Regions from separate parts of the Chryseobacterium tructae genome, predicted to be linked through region 2. Evidence: riboswitches for the same ligand, from Rfam matches in the RefSeq annotation. Region 2 holds a riboswitch; each other region holds the start of a gene.
What was found. Region 2 has a riboswitch for cobalamin ahead of prpB (methylisocitrate lyase). Riboswitches for the same ligand answer to the same signal wherever they lie in the genome.
Positions count from the first base shown of each region.

Region 1: it holds a riboswitch for cobalamin, as region 2 does, so the genes downstream of both, QWZ06_RS06715 (acyl-CoA thioesterase) here and prpB (methylisocitrate lyase) in region 2, are expected to answer to the same signal.
Region 3: it holds a riboswitch for cobalamin, as region 2 does, so the genes downstream of both, QWZ06_RS18620 (T9SS type A sorting domain-containing protein) here and prpB (methylisocitrate lyase) in region 2, are expected to answer to the same signal.
Region 4: it holds a riboswitch for cobalamin, as region 2 does, so the genes downstream of both, QWZ06_RS24460 (TonB-dependent receptor plug domain-containing protein) here and prpB (methylisocitrate lyase) in region 2, are expected to answer to the same signal.

Region 1 covers NZ_JAUFQR010000001.1:1,382,861-1,387,741, reverse strand. The annotation lists gene QWZ06_RS06725 (serine hydrolase domain-containing protein) at 373-1,428, shown strand; gene QWZ06_RS06720 (hypothetical protein) at 1,476-2,273, shown strand; cobalamin riboswitch at 2,308-2,488, shown strand; gene QWZ06_RS06715 (acyl-CoA thioesterase) at 2,605-2,988, shown strand; gene QWZ06_RS06710 (HD domain-containing protein) at 3,157-3,747, opposite strand; gene QWZ06_RS06705 (XAC2610-related protein) at 3,749-4,447, opposite strand.
Region 2 covers NZ_JAUFQR010000001.1:1,773,062-1,777,942, forward strand. The annotation lists partial or broken gene QWZ06_RS08680 (bifunctional 2-methylcitrate dehydratase/aconitate hydratase) at 1-1,249, opposite strand, end outside; gene prpC (bifunctional 2-methylcitrate synthase/citrate synthase) at 1,284-2,438, opposite strand; gene prpB (methylisocitrate lyase) at 2,425-3,333, opposite strand; cobalamin riboswitch at 3,779-3,972, opposite strand; gene QWZ06_RS08695 (helix-turn-helix domain-containing protein) at 4,302-4,881, opposite strand, start outside.
Region 3 covers NZ_JAUFQR010000001.1:3,767,912-3,772,792, reverse strand. The annotation lists gene dnaG (DNA primase) at 1-535, shown strand, start outside; partial or broken gene clpP (ATP-dependent Clp endopeptidase proteolytic subunit ClpP) at 647-1,328, shown strand; gene QWZ06_RS18620 (T9SS type A sorting domain-containing protein) at 1,459-2,574, opposite strand; cobalamin riboswitch at 2,652-2,841, opposite strand; gene QWZ06_RS18615 (esterase-like activity of phytase family protein) at 3,097-3,564, shown strand; gene QWZ06_RS18610 (esterase-like activity of phytase family protein) at 3,540-4,364, shown strand; gene tpiA (triose-phosphate isomerase) at 4,747-4,881, opposite strand, start outside.
Region 4 covers NZ_JAUFQR010000003.1:161,971-166,851, forward strand. The annotation lists gene QWZ06_RS24455 (YncE family protein) at 1-659, opposite strand, end outside; gene QWZ06_RS24460 (TonB-dependent receptor plug domain-containing protein) at 656-2,698, opposite strand; cobalamin riboswitch at 2,812-2,998, opposite strand; gene QWZ06_RS24465 (cytochrome-c peroxidase) at 3,129-4,148, opposite strand; gene QWZ06_RS24470 (MbnP family protein) at 4,165-4,881, opposite strand, start outside.

The sequences.
Region 1 (4,881 bases), 390 kb from region 2:
CAACTTCTACAACACCCACAATAGATAACAAAATTTCAAGAAATGAAGACTCATATTTTGAGAAGTTTACCTACTTATTTCCTATTCATTGTATTGTTAAAAGATACTATTTTTCTTTACTCAAAATAAATCATAGACTTTTCAGATATTTCAATTAAAATATGACCCATGCTATAATATCTATATTAAAACAAAAAATATCAGAAGTAACCATTTGCCAACGATTAATAAATGAGTAGATTAGCCATCATAAGAAATAGATCTAAGAATCATTCGAAAGCAGTCATTTTTCTTAAAATCTATTGATTAGAATGATAATATAAGCCATCTATGAATAGAAAATGACCATCAGTACTCTATAATTTAATTACAATGCATAAAATCTTAATTCCAATACTTCTCTCCCTACTTTCTCATTTTGCTCTCGGGCAAACCCAAAAAGTCAAGCAATTGGTTGAAAATTATGCCTCTGAGCATCAATTTAACGGAACAGTTTTAATTCAAAAAGATTCCAAAACAATCTATCACAAAAGCTTTGGTGTAGCTGAACGTTCCTTCAATTCACCTACCACAAACGATACCAGATACCAAGTTTGCTCAATAACCAAAACTTTCACGGCGGTTCTCATTCTTCAGCTTGTGGATCAGGGAAAAATTGATTTAAACAAAAAAATACTTGACTATTTACCGGATTACAAAGGAGAAGGCGGTTCTAAGGTGTCTATTCGTCAGCTATTGAATCATACATCCGGAATGAAAAATACAGATACAGCAAGAGACGAAAATTTTTTAAAATACGGATTGGGATTCTATAACAGACCCTACGAATTAAAAGAGATTGTCAATCAATTTTGTTCCAACCCTTTGGTTAATGAACCGGGAACAAAGTTTGACTACAATAATGGAGAATACATGATCCTTGGTCGAATCTTGGAGGTCGTTTATCAAATGACTTATGAAGAAATCCTGAGTCAAAAAATCCTTGTCCCTCTAAAAATGAATAATTCAGGACTTATTTCCCATTACAAATTGATAAAGAATCTAGCTACGCCATACTACAAGGACAAGAATCTTGATCATTTAATTCCAAATATTCCAATTTATGTGGGAGATTTTTCTGCTGCAGGTGCAATGTATTCCTGTACATCCGATTTAATCAAATTTAACAATGCTCTTTTTGATGATAAGCTTATCAAAAAAGAAACTTTAAACCAATTGTTAACTCCTGGTCTGGATGATTATGGATATAGTGTTTGGATTCGTGATATTGAAAAATACAAGCGAATGGAGCGGTATGGAAGAATAGCAGGTGCAAATTGTGTATGGTTCCATTATTTGAACAATGGTTTAAGTATTATTATTTTATCAAATACCAACCTGACTGACCTGGGGGATTATGCCTCAAAAATTGGGAAGGCTATTCTTTAAACTCGTCCATTAAATTTATATATTTGAACCATTAAATTTTTTTCATCATGATTTTCATAAACAAAGCATTCTACGTATCTGCTTTCAGTATTTTTTCTTTAGCCTTCGTGAAAGGTCAAAATAAAGTTCCTTTTGGTGTTGTAAAAGCTGAAGAAGGATATGCCAATGTACGTGTTCATAAGGATAACTACAGAAAAATTGTAGATAAGATCAGAATGCGTAAAGGCGATGTATTTGTTTATGTAAAACCTGCTCCGGGAGAAACGGAATGGATCTGGATCAAATATCCTGAAAAGCAAGATGATGACAAACCTTTTGTACGATATGAAACTCTTGACAAAGAAGGAATGGTTAACAAAGAACGTATTGCCTTTGTGGATCAACTTCCAGCCTATACCCCTTCCAAATCTAAGAATGGAAGATCATTGATCTTCACTGATAATTCCGATCCCAAAATTCCTACTGCACAAAGAAGTAAAGTCGTTATTGATGTTTACCCATCCAATGCCGGTTACCGTAAAAAGGAAAAAGATGCAGAAGGAAAACTTCTTACGATTGATAAAGTTAAACCGTGGGGAATTGGAAACGACCTTCCTGAAGGGATGACTGAAATCAAATCCATCAGACTTCAACAGCCCGGAAGAGGTTCTGTTTTTGTAAGAGAAGCCATCAAAAATATGTTCCAGCCTACTATGGACTTCAATAATGTGGGAGTGACCGCACTCGACAATGATAACATTTTTCTTTATATGATCAATGGTTCGGGAGAATATAGATATACGACTTTATGGACGATCAAAAAGGGAAGAGTAATCAGCCAGATTATTTATCATAATCCGGAATAAATTTATTAATTTTGCAGCCGAAAAAGTGTAACGCTTATTCATCATAGAAACTGGTTCTGTATAACCACAGATTAAAAGGGAACCGTGTGAAAATCACGGACTGTCGCGCAACTGTAAGTAACTGTAATCTTTATCAAAAGATCCACTGTGCGAGGCATGGGAAGGAGATAAAAGATGTTACAAGTCAGGAGACCTGCCACTTTCTTAAACAAGAAACTTTCGCGATTTGAAGTTTTATTGATCTGATGGATTGTTTCAGGGATTTCCAACGTTCCTGTCATCATTCTGTTGTTTTGATACTATTTCATTTCGCCTTAATTAATAATGAAATATGACTACAGAAGAAAGAATTGAAGCTGCCGAAACCAGAATCTTTAAAGCGGTATTCCCTAACACAACCAATCATTACGATACTCTTTTCGGAGGTACTGCCATGCAGCTTATGGATGAAGTAGCCTTTATTGCTGCGACCCGTTTCGCAAGAAAAAGGGTAGTAACAGTAAGCAGTGATAAAATCGATTTCAAAAAGCCTATTCCTGCAGGAACTATTGTAGAACTGATCGGAAAAGTCTCATACGTTGGAAAAACAAGTATGAAGGTAAACGTTGAAATCTACACTGAGCAGATGTATTCTTATGAAAGAGAAAAAGCAATCGTAGGTGATTTTACTTTTGTAGCGATTGATGAATTCAAGAAACCAATCCAGATACTATAAATAGAAAAGTTTCGGGCGGCCTTTGGCCGCCCGAAACTTTTTATGATATCTGTTTTACTCTCAATATCTCTGTTTTTACTGATACCAGAAGGACTAGACAAATGGCTTCCATACATTACAGAAGCAACAATAACATCCAACCTCCCTCTTCCAGCTTCCTAACTTAGATTATTTCAAAACTTTTTCTGTTTCAAGGCTTTTACTTAATAGTAGTTCAAAGGCCTCTCCCATTTCATCAGAAGCTCTTGTAATTGCATTTTCAAGCATATTTCTGATCTGCTTTTCCGTTACCCCCGCTTCCGTCCAGCTCTTTCCTGACGTATAAGAATTTAGGATAAAAGGCATAATTCTATCGATAGAACATGCAAAAATAGCATCTGGAGTAGCCTCCTCTTCAAACTCAAGCCATAGATTGAAAAATTCTGTACGTAAAGGCTCATCAAGAATCCCAAAGATCTTCTGTGCAGAAATCTTCTCTCTTTCAAACTTTCCTACCATAGCTGCTTCATCGAAAAGGAAAGTATCTCCTGCTTCAATTTCCACAAGGTCATGAATGGAAAGCATTCTTATGACTCTCAGCAAATCAATATCCGCACGGTTTTTCGCATAAGGATAAAGGATTTGCGCTAGAATAATGATCTGCCAGGAGTGCTCTGCTGTATTCTCTCTTCTGGAATCATCTGCATTATAATTTCTTCTCTGTACGTTTTTCAGGGCATCTACTGCCAGGATAAAATCGATCTCTTTCTGAATTTTCATCTTACTTTTCTCTATTATATTGATCTGATGGATACACCTTGGTTCTGGTTGTCCATTTATTGTTTTTCTTTTCTTTTATCGTAACTTTTACATAATCCTCATTGGTAAGGTCTTCTTCTTTTTCAAGAACCTTATCAAGTCCTTTATTAGGAATTACTTCAAATTCTGTGGTGAAAAGTCGGCAGCAGCCATCCTTTCCAAAGGTAATAATGCGCTTACGAACCGGATCTGTTTCAAAAAAATCAAAATTATCTGATCCCAACTCTGTAAGTTCTTTACTTTTTACAAACGACATTCTGGTACTATTGAATACATATACATCATAAGACGCTGAACTGTAATTCCCCATATTCCCATTTCTTATCGCCAGATCTTCGGTTCCGTCAAAATTGAAATCACCAAAAATCAGAGGGCTTTGCTCTTTCGCCAGCGGGATTATTTTTCCACGTTCCAATCTCTGTCCCTTTCCAAGATATAGCACCAGATTATCTGATGTAAAAGTTTGTACTTTGCTGTTTTTATTATCAAACAACTCCACTGTACCTTTATCCATACATTGATCATCAAAACAATTATTGATTGTAATAATGGCATCATAGTTTTTCGAAGCATCTTTTACCTCAAACTGATATTGCCCGAAACATAAAGGGCCTAATAATATAAAAGCAGATAAACTCTTGTAATAATTTAAAATATTCATGTTCATAGTAATATTGGATTCAAGTGTTTTATAAAAACGTCCAAACAAAAATACGAATCATAGTTCCTATTTCAAAACTCAGACGTATTAATATGATGATAAACAATAAGGACTAAATAATCACTGGTGAAACAATAAAGCCAAAGTACAGCTATTTGTATTTTGTTTTGAATCATTTTATAAATCCTAATTACCCATATCTTTTCTCATAAACTAATGGAGTACTACCTTGGAAGGATCTAAAATATTCTTACTATTCAATCTCAAAATAAAATTCTCGCGTTTTACTTCAAAAAATGGGTTGCTACTCCTTCCATTCACCAAAAAATCAATCAGTTTTCATACTATTTTTAATTTTTTGCTTCTAAAATCAATTGATCAAAAAAACTAACATAAAATTATATTACTGATTATCAACATACTATATGTTTTAT
Region 2 (4,881 bases):
AAAATAGTTCCGTCATTCAGTTCTATAGTCATTGCATTGGCAATAGAACGTTTTTCCGGGTCATGATAATCTGTTGTAAACTGAACATCTTCAACACATTCAATTTTGTCACGCAGAACATCAATTCTCGGGTCAGATGCAATATTATTTTCGTAGTCAGCAGCGGTTAATCTTCCGTAGATCAATGGTACAGCTACCATATATTGAATACAATGGTCTCGGTCTGCCGGATTGTTGAGAGGACCTTTTTTATCGATGATACGAATCGCTGCTTCGTGAGTACGGATCGTAACCTTTTTGATATCATCGGTTGTTTTTCCAATCCCCTTCAAAGTTGTATGTAAAGTCATTGCAGCTTCTACAGCAGTTTGAGAATGGAACTCAGCCGGGAATGAAATTTTGAATAATACATTTTCCATAACGTAAGAACCATACTCTCTCTGAAATTTGAATTCATTTCCTTTGAAAGAAACGTCATAGAATCCCCATGTTTTTGCTGTTAAAGCAGATGGATAGCCCATTTCTCCTGTCTTTGCTATTAAGGCTAAACGTACTGCTCTTGAGGTTGCATCTCCGGCAGCCCAAGATTTACGGGAACCTGTATTGGGAGCATGACGGTATGTTCTTAAAGATTGTCCGTCTACAAAAGCTAATGAGACAGCATTGATGATCTCATCACGAGTTAAGCCTATCAATTTCCAACAACAGCTGTAGAAGCCAGTTTTACCAATAATACATGATCAAGACCTACTTTATTGAAAGAGTTTTCCAATGCCATTACGCCCTGAATCTCGTGAGCCATGATCATAGCTTCCAATACCTGTTTCATTTTTAAAGGCGCTTTTCCTTCTGCAATATTAGTTCTTGATAACCAGTCTGCTGTTGCTAAAATTCCACCCAGGTTATCTGAAGGATGTCCCCATTCAGCAGCCAGCCATGTATCATTAAAGTCTAGCCAACGGATAATAGCTCCGATATTGAAAGCAGCCTGAACAGGATCTAATTGAAATTGTGTTCCCGGAACCTTCGCGCCATGAGGAACAATTGTTCCTTTCACGATAGGGCCTAAAAGTTTTGTACAAGCTGGATAAGTTAAAGCTTCCAGACCACATCCGATCGTATCCAGAAGACAGTAATGTGCGGTCTTCCATGCTAAATCGTTTTTAATTTCATAGTTCAATACATAATCGGCAATATCTGTTAATACCTGATCTGGTTGTGGTCTTTCATTTGAAATGTGTGATGACATCTTTGTTTTATAGTTTTATTATTAGGTAATCTGTTTATTTTCTGTCTTGTAGAGAAATGTATTCTTTATTCTCCGGGCCTGTATAATTGGCACTTGGACGGATGATTTTTCCATCCTGTCTCTGTTCAACAATGTGGGCACTCCATCCTGTCACTCTGGAAATAACGAATAGCGGTGTAAACATGAGAGTGGGTACTCCCATTAAGTGATAGGATACGGCAGAAAACCAATCCAGGTTTGGAAACATTTTCTTTTCTTCCCACATGACGGTTTCTAATCTTTCTGCAATATTATAAAGCAACATATCTCCCGCTTCCTCAGAAAGTTCTTTTGCTACTTTTTTAATGACTACGTTTCTAGGATCTGAGATCGTGTAAACCGGATGTCCAAATCCGATGATGACCTCTTTGTTGGCAATACGCTGGCGGATATCAGCTTCCGCTTCGTCCGGTGAATTGTAACGGCTTTGGATTTCGAATGCCACTTCATTGGCACCCCCATGTTTTGGGCCTCTCAAAGCTCCGATTGCTCCTGTGATGCATGAATAAAAATCTGAAGCAGTTCCTGCAATAACACGAGCTGTGAATGTAGAGGCGTTAAATTCATGTTCAGCATAAAGATTAAGAGATATTTCCATTGCTTTTACCCAGGAATCGGGCGCTTTTTTACCATGTAAAAGATGAAGGAAATGTCCACCAATAGTATCATCGTCTGTCTCTACATTGATTTCTTTACCGTTATGTGTATAGTGATACCAGTATAAAAGTCCGGAACTGAATGAAGCTAATAATTTATCTGCAATATCTCTTGCTCCGGCAACATTGTGATCGTCTTTTTCCGGCTGAATGCTTCCGATAGCAGATACCATAGATCTCATTACATCCATGGGATGAGCAGCTGCAGGAATACTCTTTAAAATATTTCTTACAGAATGGGGTAGCCCTCTTAAAGACTTTAATTTAGCTTTATAATTTTTCAACTGGGCTCCGGTAGGCAGCTGACCATAGATCAAGAGATAAGCTACTTCTTCAAACTCTGCTTTCTCTGCCAGATCCAGGATATCATATCCTCTGTAATGAAGATCATTTCCACTTTTTCCTACGCTACAAAGCGCGGTATTACCTGCTGCTACTCCTGAAAGGGCTACGCTTTTCTTAGGCTTGAATGTTGGTTCGCTATTCGTTGACATTACTATTTTGTTTAAAAAGGTTATCTAATTTTTGTTCATAATTATGGTATCCAATGCTTTGGTAGAGCTCTTCTCTGGTTTGCATCGTGTCTAATACATGGGCCTGTGTTCCGTCTTTGCGAATGTGCTCATAAACATTGAGAGCCGCTTTATTAGCAGCACGGAAAGCTGAAAGAGGGTAGAGGATCAGTCCTACTCCTGCGGTTTTTAATTCATCAACAGTATACATGCTGATCATTCCAAATTCAGTGATATTAGCCAAGACGGGGATTCCTGTGGCATCTACAAATTTTTGATAGAAGCTTAAATCGGGAACGGCTTCTGCGAAAATAAAATCGGCACCAGCTTCTTTGTAGGCGGCAGCTCTTTCTAAGGTTTTTTCCAGTCCTTCATTGGCAAAAGCATCGGTTCTGGCTCCGATAACAAAGCTTTCATCGGTACGGGCATCAGCGGCAGCTTTCAATCGGTCTACCATTTCTTCTTTGCTTACGATTTCTTTTCCAGGACGGTGTCCACAACGTTTTGCTCCTACCTGATCTTCGATATGCAGAGCTGCTGCTCCCGCTTTGATTAATGACTTTACAGTTCTTGCAACATTAAAGGCTGATGGACCAAATCCTGTATCTACATCTACCAATAAAGGTAAATCGCAAACATTGGTAATGCGCTGAATGTCTATTAATACATCTTCCAGCGTGGTGATTCCCAAATCCGGAATTCCTAAAGATCCGGCAGCAACACCACCTCCAGAAAGATAAATGGCATTAAAGCCGGCTTGTTTCGCCAGTAATGCATGATTGGCATTGATGGCTCCAACAATCTGAAGAGGACTTTCTTTTTGCATAGCCTCCCGGAATTGGGCACCGGGAGACTTCCAGTTTTCATGTGTAGTCATTTTAATATTTATTGTTTAGTTGAATTTTGTTCGGTAAGAAAGAAGAGCTTTTATGCTGGGGTGAGGATGTAAAAAGAGAATGGTTAAAGGAAATCAGATGGGTTGTTGGTGAGCACAAAGACAGATATTTTTGAGAAATTCTGCATAATGAGATCTGTGATGTCATAGATCTGCTGCTCGTGGATACATAATTGTGATTGGTTTGGTACATCTTTTAACTTTTTACATAGATTAAACCCTATAAAAAGTTCTTGGTAAACTTCACGATGTTTTGTGAGAAAGAAAAATTACGGAAAGGGGACACGGATGAGTTACAGACCTGCAGAATAAACATATACTGTTCTGCTAGTATCTATCTCAAAAATTAAATAAGTTGATAAGCAATTTTATCACACAATTATCCATACCGTATCATACCTGACTATAAGCTTCAGATCGCGAAAGCATCGTCACTACGAAATAGGCAGGTCTCCTGACTTGTAACAGTTTTTATCATCCTTCCCATATACCGGAGCATACAGTGGATATTGATTTGATAAAAACCTTTTAGTGTTACTTACAGTTGCGCGACAGTTCGTGATTTACACACGATTCCCTTTTAATTCACAGCTAAGTGTAACCAATTTCGGTTGATAAAGAAGGTGTTAAGAACTCCTTGGTGGTAAATATAGCCATTTTATGAGAACGACAAAATATTTTATGTAAACAATAATTAATTTTAGGTAATGGGTTGATTGTGTTTTGTTTGTGAAACTTTGTTTTTTAATGATATGATAAAAATCAGTGTTTTCAAAGGTTTTTTTTATTACCAAATCGTTAACAAATACGGTTGAATATTAAATGAAATAAAATAAAGGATGTGTTTTATGGTAACTTTTTGTATCTGAAAATAGACCCATTAAGCCTAAAAAATTATAGATTTTGAAAAGGTCATTATCAGTAAATATGAACTGAAATCATTGAAGAATTTAATGAGTCAGTCCATTGGTATTTCTAAGCTTACTTGGGATTAAATTGTATTTTCTCTTAAATGCAGCCGAGAAATGTCTTGGGTTTTTATATCCAATAATATCAGAGATCTCGTTAATATTCAGGTTTCCTTCAAGAAGCATTTTTTTCGCTTCTTCCATTTTCAGATCGTTCCAGAAGTTGAAAACGGTAGTTCCGAATAGTTCTTTAAATCCTTTTTTCAGTGTAAATTCGTTTGTTCCTACCTGATGGGCAAGGTCTATTAATGAACAGTTTGTACTGAGATTATTGATAATAAAGTCCCTCACTGCATATATTTTTTCTTCATCTTTTTTAAGTAATGATGAGTTGGAAGAGTCACTTTTGAAAAGCTGTTCCAGTTGTAAAAGAAGCAATTCAGCAACTTTAGCTTCCAGATAAATTCTTTTAAAAGTCCCTTTTCGGTCACAATGGATGATGTCGTTTAGAATCTGATACATTTCCAGGCTGATGCGGTTATGATCCGGATTGATGAGACATGAGTGCTGTTTTTCAATCGCATTTCTGAAGGTATTGAATAAACCGGAGTCTTCGGGAAGG
Region 3 (4,881 bases), 2.0 Mb from region 2:
TATGCTGATGTTTGGAGATATCGTTCTTAAAAGAAAAAGTGAGAATAATGAAGAGTATCAGATTACGGTCATTGAAGAAATTCTTCATCATTTTGAGGAAGAACAATATATATTTTTAGTTAAAGAAAATGAAATCATTATCAATCAGGTAAGGGAAGGGATTCAGAAAGACGAGCTGAGAAGTGGAAACTTTTTTGTATCTTTTATGGATGAAGAGATTACTACAAAGGTTGTAGATGCTTTGATGCCGCTGGATGAACTGGAAAACTGGGCTTCCAGAAATATTTATCCGCCTAATTATGGTGATAAAGTTGCAGATCAGATCCAGGGTGATGTTTTGCTACATAAATACAGATATATTGATTATCTGATTACAGAAACAGCGAAAGAACTTGATCAATACAGCAGTACGGATGATGTAAAGTATTATGAGCTGATTAAAAAGATTACTTTATTGAAACAAGCTTCTATCAGACTCAGTAATATTATCGAATATTCCCCAATCAAGGGAATCTATGCAGGTAGAAAAAGATAGTTTAAAGACAAAAGGATTCCGGATTCTGTGACAAAAAGTCCTATAAAATTTTAGGAATAAATATTGTAATTTAAACTTTGAAAATATTTTAAAATAATACATAATATCAATATGGACATTAAAAAAGAATTCAGAGATTTCTCTGTAAAACATTTAGGAAACAACGGTTTAGCTACCGATCAGTATATGGGAATGTATGGCCCAACGAACTTAACTCCGTACATCATGGAGGAAAGAAGATTAAACGTTGCTCAGATGGACGTTTCTCTCGTTTGATGATGGACAGAATTATCTTCCTTGGAACAGGAATTGATGATCAAGTAGCGAACATCGTTACAGCTCAGCTTTTATTCTTGGAAAGTGCAGATCCTTCTAAAGATATTCAAATCTATATCAACTCTCCTGGTGGTAGCGTATACGCAGGATTAGGTATTTATGACACAATGCAGATCATTAAGCCGGATGTTGCGACAATTTGTACAGGAATGGCTGCATCAATGGGAGCTGTATTATTGGTTGCTGGAGAAAAAGGAAAACGTTCTGCGCTTAAGCATTCAAGAGTAATGATTCACCAGCCTTCAGGAGGTGCTCAGGGAGTAGCTTCTGATATGGAAATCAACTTAAGAGAAATGCTGAAATTAAAGCAGGAGCTTTATGACATCATCGCTCACCATTCAGGACAAACTTATGAATGGGTAGAGAATCTTCCGACAGAGATTACTGGATGACTTCTGAAGAAGCTAAGAGCTACGGAATGGTAGATGAGGTTCTTCAAAGAGCAGAGAAAAAATAATTGATTGTATGATCATATCGAAAAACGCATCCCAATTGGGATGCGTTTTTTGTTTTAGTCACGAATATATATCTTGAGCAAAATAAATATGAGGAATTAAACCACAATTGAAGACGTGATAATCCCCTCTCTACTTCTTTACAATCTTATGAACGGTAGAACCATTCTTAGTCTTAACCTCAACCCAGTATACTCCAGTATTTAAAGATTTAACATTAATCTTCGTTGTTGGGGAAGTCATCACTTTCTGTCCTAAAGAAGAATAGATATTCACTTCTTGGATGCTTTCAGATGTTTCAATCTGAATAAAATCACTTGTTGGATTTGGGTAAATGCTGAAGGAAGCTTTTTTATTGACTGAAGCCACAGATAATGTAGCATTGCTTGCCTCAGTAGGAGTGAATGGTCTTCTTTCACCGAAGCTTAATCCCAACCACGTATTGTTGTTCAGTTGAATTTGACTAAGATTAGTTTTTTTCTGCCAGCTTGAAAGGTCTTTTCCTGTATATAATTTCCAGTTTCCAGCTCCTGAGCTATTTCCTGAGAAGCTATTTAATGATAAACTTGAAACCTGGTTATTATTGGAGGTAAAATTGAAATAGGAAGCGTTTGACTGAATCAGTTGCAGAGCTTGCTCCGCTGTTATGCTGCCATTATATTGAATTCCAAAAACAAAAGAATTGGCATTGCCATTAGCATTATGGGTTCCAAAATCTACAACAACAAGACTTTTATGAGTTCCAGTTCCAATCCAGTTGGTAATTTGAGATGAGGTGTACCATTGAGAACTGTAGGCAGGTACCGGAGTTGATGGAGGAGTATCTATTTCATCAATACCATAGGAAATACCAAACCATAGCCCGTCTGTTAAATTAACAGATCCTGGGCCATTATTGTTATTAGACATATTTTCTGCATTTGGCCCAAACCACGGAATCCAATAATCATCGGTGCTTGGTGTATGGTGGTTGTAGGCAAAACTGTACATATACCCTGAAAGAATATCAGCTTCCATTTTAGGTTCTGCCGAAATGATAGCATTGATCATGTCTTCTGCCTTTAAATTATCATCATCAAAACGGTAGCCCCAGGCATAAGAGGTAGGAGTATTGTTGTCATTAAAATCGGCAATGAAATAGGCTTTTTTAGAACCGGTTCCTACCCAAAACTTAATGTCGTTTTCTGTGAATTGGGCAAAGAAAAACTGCGTACAAAGCAGTAAGAAAAAAAAATAGATTTTTCTCATAATATAATTAAATTAAAGTTTTATTCCCGAAACTTATTGATAGGAAATGAAGACATACGATATGTCCATATCCTAAAACTAAATGTCTATTTAAGGTAGGTCTCCTGGCTCGCATCCTATAGCTAACCTTCCCAGGCAAAGCCCAGTGGTATAATGAAACTATAGGAATAAACAGCTTACAGTTGCGGGTACAGCTCAAGATTTGGATAATATTCTCACTTGATTCCCTATTATGAACAGTGTTCAACCTTAAAGAGGACAAATATATCACATAAATTTTTGATATCTGTTTTGTGAATTATAGATTTGTTTCTAGTCTTTTTGAAAATTAATTGTATTATTTAAAAATGAATTTTATTGATTGATAGGATATTGGGTATAAATATTTACTTTTTTAAGTTAAAATAGTGTTTTTGTTGTTTATATTGAATTCATCTTTAGATTCTATTGTTAAAATACAATTATCATTATATTCAAGATCAGTTTATAATCAATTTATACTTTCGCGCCATAAAAGTTAATATGAAAAAACTACTATTATCTGCTTTGATGATGACTGCATTATGGTCATGCAGCAAAGACGATGACACCAATGTAAATAACCAAGACATTAATTATTCTAAACTTCCACAGGAGTTTCCATTTACGAAATTGGCAACGATAAATGGTGTGGATGTAATTAATGGCGGATTCGGTTCCGGAGCAGCAGCTCATCCTACGAGAAAAGGAGAGTTTTATGTCATTACAGACCGTGGTCCGAATACAGATTATCTGAAAGGGAAAAAGTTTTTAACCCCTGATTTTACTCCTACCATTATGCATTTTAAAATTAATGCAGACGGAAAAATAGAGGTTATCAAGTATATTAAGCTTAAAAATCCAGCAGGAAAACCCATTACAGGGCTTCCAAATCCTGTGGGAATGGGCAGTACAGGTGAAGTAGCATATGATGCAGCAGGAAATGTTTGGGCACAGATAATTATGGTTTAGACAGTGAAAGTATTGTGGCAGCAGCAGATGGGACATTCTGGGTATCCGATGAATACGGTCCGCATATTGTTCATTACAATGCCGATGGAGTAGAGCTTGAAAGAATAAGCCCGATTGGTGTAAATACAGGAAATAGAAAATTACCTGCCGTTTTGGCGAAAAGAAGAGCCAATAGAGGGATGGAAGGACTTTGTATAACTCCGGATGGAAAAACATTAGTAGGAACCATACAATCTATGATGTTTGTTCCTTCAAAAGCTTTGGCAACCAATACAACCTTAACGAGGATCGTTACTTTCGATATCACCACCGGAAAAACAAAGCAATATCTTTATAAACAGGATGGCGGAGCTTCCGACTCAGTTTGTGATATTACAGCATTAGGTAATAATGAATTTCTTGTTATTGAGAGAGACGGTAATTTTGGAACACAAAGTGGAATTAAAAAAGTGTACAGAATTAATCTAGCTGAAGCCACAGATGTAAACGGAACTGATCTTGCAGCTGCAGACGGAATGCTGGTCAATGGAAAAGCTCTGGAACAATGTACATGGGATGAGCTTACCAAGGCAGGGATTAAACCTGTTTCTAAAAAATTAGCAGTAGACCTGGTGGCTAAACTGGGATATGAACATGATAAATTCGAGGGAATTGTTTATTTAGGAAATAATAAACTGGCTGTTTTCAATGATGATGACTTTGGAGTAGTAGATGATGGGAACGGAAATCCTAAAGCAAAAATACTTCCTAAAACCGGGAAGGTAGATAAAGGAACTATGTACGTAGTCGATATTCAATAATTAGATTTTTTTTAAAGGAAAACGGCGGGATTTATTCCGCCGTTTTTTATTGGATATCATTTAAATGGTTCAATAGAAGTATTTTACTCCAAAACTTAAAACGGAAACAGTGGAATTCTTGAGAAATCTAAGCTGTAAAATGGTAAGAAAAGTTGTGTAGAGATTCTTCCTTCGTCAGAAATCGAAGATTCGACGTAGTCAATGACAAACTGTATGTCTTTTGCTCTAAAGTGAATGCTTAAAGAACCTATTCAATAGAAACGGGCTTTAGCCCGTTTAAAAAAATAAAAATATCTTCCATTGGCTTTAGCCAAAACCTATAATAAAATCCCCTGAAAATGACCTTCAGGGGATTTTTGTATGTATATTGTTCTTTTCAATATTAGTTGAAAGCCTCAATAATTTTAGAGAAATCCTCTAATTTTAAAGCAGCACCTCCAATCAAACCACCGTCAATATCCGGTTGAGAGAAAATTTCCTTAGCATTGTCTGGTTTCACAGAACCTCCATAAAGGAT
Region 4 (4,881 bases), on a different contig from region 2:
ATTTTTTTCTTTTCAGTAAAAGTGTTCAGATCAATTACTGAAACGGTTCTGTCATAATTTGGTACCATATATCCTCCGGAATTGGCAACAAATAATTGATTCCCTACAATTTCCATTTCTTCCGGCTGATATCCTACTGTTGCAGTTCGCTGAATGGTAAGGGATACCGTATCTATTTCTGCTACTTTTCCTTTGGGAGCCAGCGGGTTGATATCTACAGGTCCTGCATAACTGCTGGCATATGCTTTTCCATCTTTAAAGGTCATGTATCTGCAATTCTGTAAATAAATTGATTTGATATGCTTGGCGGTTTTGGCCTCCAGCACTTCGATAGTATTGGAAACATTAACTACAATGTATAGTTTACTTCCGTAGATTTTAATATCATTTCCTACATCCCCCAGTTCTTTTAAAACATTGGGATTGATCTCTGAATAGATATTTCTAAAATAGGTTCCTTTGGTATAATCAAAAAAATCAAGAGTGCATTTGTTGCTGCCCATATTTCCTTCATTCAATACATAGAATCCTTTTATTGCCGTATTCTCAACAGGGTTAAGCCCTTCCACAACTTCCATAGGAATAATGACATCATCGGTACGACAGGAAACAAGCGCAATCAATGTCAAAAACAGAAAATAAATATTTAGCTTTTTCATAAATTAAAGTTTAAAGTGAGTCTGAAGTTTCTTCCCGGCATAGGATAATTGAGTACCACATCATAATACTGGTTAAAAACATTATTCATTTCCAGATTGATTTTAAAAGGATGTCCGGCCAGGCTCAGTTTTCTCTGAATAGAAAGATCGTGGGTATACCAAGGCTGAATAAAATTATACTGAATATTATCCAGCTGCCCGTCATATCTTTTTCCTACGTAGATTGTACTGTAATTGAAGCTCCAGTCTTTATAATCAGCCATTAGGGTAAAGGATCCGCTATGCCATGGTGTATAAGGGATCTGTTCTCCATAATAAGTTTCTTTCTCTCCGGCATTATTTGTTATGTCCTGAGCCTTCTGATAGGTATACGATAATAATGGTCTAATTTTCACATTCCCCAACATCATTTCAGCCTGTACGTTTACATCCGCTCCAATGATTTCAACCTTCCCAAGGTTCACCATCATCCAACGAAACATATTGGTGGTTGGCACAGCCACAATTTTATCTTTTACTCTGTTATAATAGCCGTCTACTTTTACATAAAGACCTTTAAATAGGGAATGATCATATTTTTTCTGATAGGTAAACCCCACGTCATATTGATGAGTAAACTCAGGTTGCAGATAGGTATTTCCAACACTCGTATAGTACAGGTCATTAAAGGTGGGTAATCTGAAAATATTTTTATAGAAAGCTCTAAGGGTCAGCTCTGGTATTGCTTCCGGCTGATAGCTCATAAAGAAAGCGGGTGTCCATTCTCTCCTGTCATCAGGGCGCTTATTCATTTTTACTTCCTCAAAGGTAAATGTCCCTAAAAGGCTTCCTAAAAACTTAAACCTGTTCCATTGATAGGTAGAAGCTAAAGCTACAAGCGTAGTATAGCGGGTAGGATATGAAAAATTATACAAATTAGCATCCAGATTATTGTACTGAAAATCTCCATTCAGACTGACATCCCAATTAGGATTGATGGAGTATACATTGGAAGAGGAAAGATAAACCTCCCGTTGAATATAAGTATTGATGGCGGGCATCGCAGACTGAGACAATACAGTATCATTAAAATAAGTATAATCATAAGCAAACTTTGCCTTCAGCTGAGTTTCAAGCTTAGGAAACAGCTTTTTTCTGAAATTGGCCTGCACAAAATAATTTTCATCAAGCATTCTTGCTCCTCTTGCTTTGAAACGGTTCTTCACAATAGGTGCCGGAATACCTCGATTTGAAATATATCCATACCCACGTATATTCCAGCTTCCGTTATTTAAAGTTCCATTAAGAGCAGTTTCAAAGCGCTTTGCTTTAATGTCGGAGTCATATCTTTTGGAAATGGTATCAGAAGCAGTAGCTCCATTAGGATATTTCCTGCTATAATGGAATTTATAAAGACCATCACTTTGAAGGAATTCTGCACTGACACTTGCTGAAATTCTTTTGGAAATCTTTTGCTCTAAACGGAAAGAAGGATTAAATAAATCAATAGAAGCACTTTTTGCTCTGATCAAAAGATTGGTTTTCTTATTTCCTGTGAATACAGGCGTTTTGGGTTGCAAATAAATAGATCCTGATGATCCGAAGTCTTTTGCGGGCTGAAAAATTTCACTTTTCTGACCATTGTACAAGGAGATCTCTTCCAGATCATCCAGAGAGTACCTTCCCAAATCTACCAATCCGTTTTGAGCATTCCCCAACTGGATTCCATCATAGAAAACACCTACATGCTGGCTTCCCATACTTCGAATGTTGACCGTCTTCAAACCTCCCATGCCGCCATAATCTTTAATCTGGACACCGGAAAAATACCGTAAGGCATCAGCAACAGAATGACTGTTGAGCCTTTCGAGCTCTTCACCCTGTAAGACCTGCGCAGGCAAGATTTCTTTAAAGTTCTTTTTGTAAATATTGACCGTCTTTATGGCTTCTCCTTTAATACTGTCTTTTTTCCTGGTTTGGGAAAATAGAATTTGAGAAGTCAACACGAATACCGTGAAAACAGTTTTATGGAATTGAAATGTAGTTAGTTTTGCTATCATTAGCTCATTCATGGATCATGATGACGCTAATGGATATAAGAAAAGCAACGACAAAGCACAGCTGTCACTGCACAGAATCATTGTTGTCCTAAGCTTTATTCCACGAAAGCGTCAAACGTTTATTATTTCTGGCAGGTCTTCTGACTTACTCCATTTTTGAAATCCTTCCCATTCCTAAAAACAGTGGATGTATTCTTCAAAAACTTTGGTGCGGAGCTTACAGCAGCGGGTCTGTTCCGGATTTTCACCGGATTCCCTTTTAAGAGCTTATTATGGCTCACCAAATTCCGGCAAAGATATAAAATTCCCCCCAGATACGATGGTATGCAGAATAAAATGATTATCAATCAGTAAACATGAAAAATCCCGCCATAATGTGACGGGATTTAGACAATCAATTTTTGTTGAATTTTTCTGTTTTTAGCAATGATTATTTTTTCACAAATTCACGATCGCTCAGCGTTTTCATAAATAGGATCAGATTGGTCTTTTCCTGTTCTGAGAGAGGAATTCTGTTTCCATTATTTTTAAAAACAGGATCAAGATTATCTGCAGATAAGACTCCTTTATCAAAATAATCAAGAACCGCTCTTAGTGTTGGGAATTGTCCATAGCTTCCATAGGGTGCAGTATATTCTACATTTCGTAAAGAAGGAACCCGAAAACTCATATAATCTGCTGGGATTCCTGTAACTCTTCCCCGTCCGGCTTCATTGGTATCCGGATTTACAGGAAACCCGATATTTCTGAAACTTTGATCGGTAAACAATTCTGTACTATGACAACTCACACATTTCTGTTGAAAAGTCTGATATCCCAATGCTTCGTTTTCCGTGAAATTTTCTCCTTCTTTTCTTTTTACCTTATCATATTTGCTATTGGCAGAAATCAAAGTGTATTCATATTGGGCTATACTTTTATAAATTCTTTCAGCAGTAATGGTTTCGTCTCCAAAGGCTTTTCGAAAAAGATCTTTATACATCATATCATCTCTTATTTTTCCTATCACTTCCAGAATAGAAGACCCCATTTCTTCATGAGTGATAATAGGAACCAATGGCTGATTTTCCAATTGAAGAATATTGCCATCCCAATTATAAAACTTCATAAACAACATATTCTGAATAGCAGGTACATTTCGCAATCCTACTCTATTCTGAATTCCTATTCCCCGTGCATTATGATCTGCAAAGGCATTTCCCTGGATATGACAACTGGAGCAGGAAATACTATTATCTGCACTCAGCCTTTTCTCATTAAATAATTTTTCCCCCAACTCTATCCCATATTTTGTAGGTCTGTTAGAGTTCACCGAATTGTTTAGTTCCGGAAATCCAGACGGAATATTGAGCGAGACCTGTGGATTATCGCCAGAAATAGGTTCGTAACGATCGTTATTACAAGATATTAATAGAATAATAATGGCTAAAATGCTTAATCCTTTTTTCATTGCAGCAGAAAGAAGTTTAGTTTTCAACAGCACTCACTGAAAACATTCCGGAAATATCGCTTGAGCCGTTTCCACCGAGGTTATCAACAAATTTTACCATTTGGTTAGCAGTATGAATATTCGGAGTAGCATTGCCATCTGATCCTGTTCCCGTAACCAATACAATCGTATTGATTTTCCCCGTCAACAGTTTATCAAAATCTGCTTTAATAATAATTTTAGGCGCTTTGCTATCCACAATCGCATGTTGGGAAAGATCTAAAGTGACATCTCTATATGCATCTACTCCCTGGGTAAAGTTTCCTTCCGATCCTTTTATGGTACTTCCGGTGTGAATGGACATCTGTTTGTTATCTGTTCCATAAAAGCCTTCAATTTTTGTAAAACGATACCCGGCTCCCCATTCCCACATCATTTGGGTATCGTTAGATCCTGCAGTGGCATAGAACTTTGGAAATCTCACCTGATCCAAAACATTCAGATCTTTTTTTACTCCTAGTCCGAATTTGATTTTTTTATACTCTCCGGCAGGTATATTACTCAATAAGTAACGAAGCGTTTCCGGTTTTGATTGGTCAATCACGGTAGCACCCTGATCCAGATCATTAACTTTATATGGAATTTCATTCCCATCTGCTTTTACCAGACGAATATTACTGATTACATATTTCAATTCTGAGAAATGATGAACCTGCCCTTCTGCTGAGGTATTGATGGTAGCTGTATTTGAAGT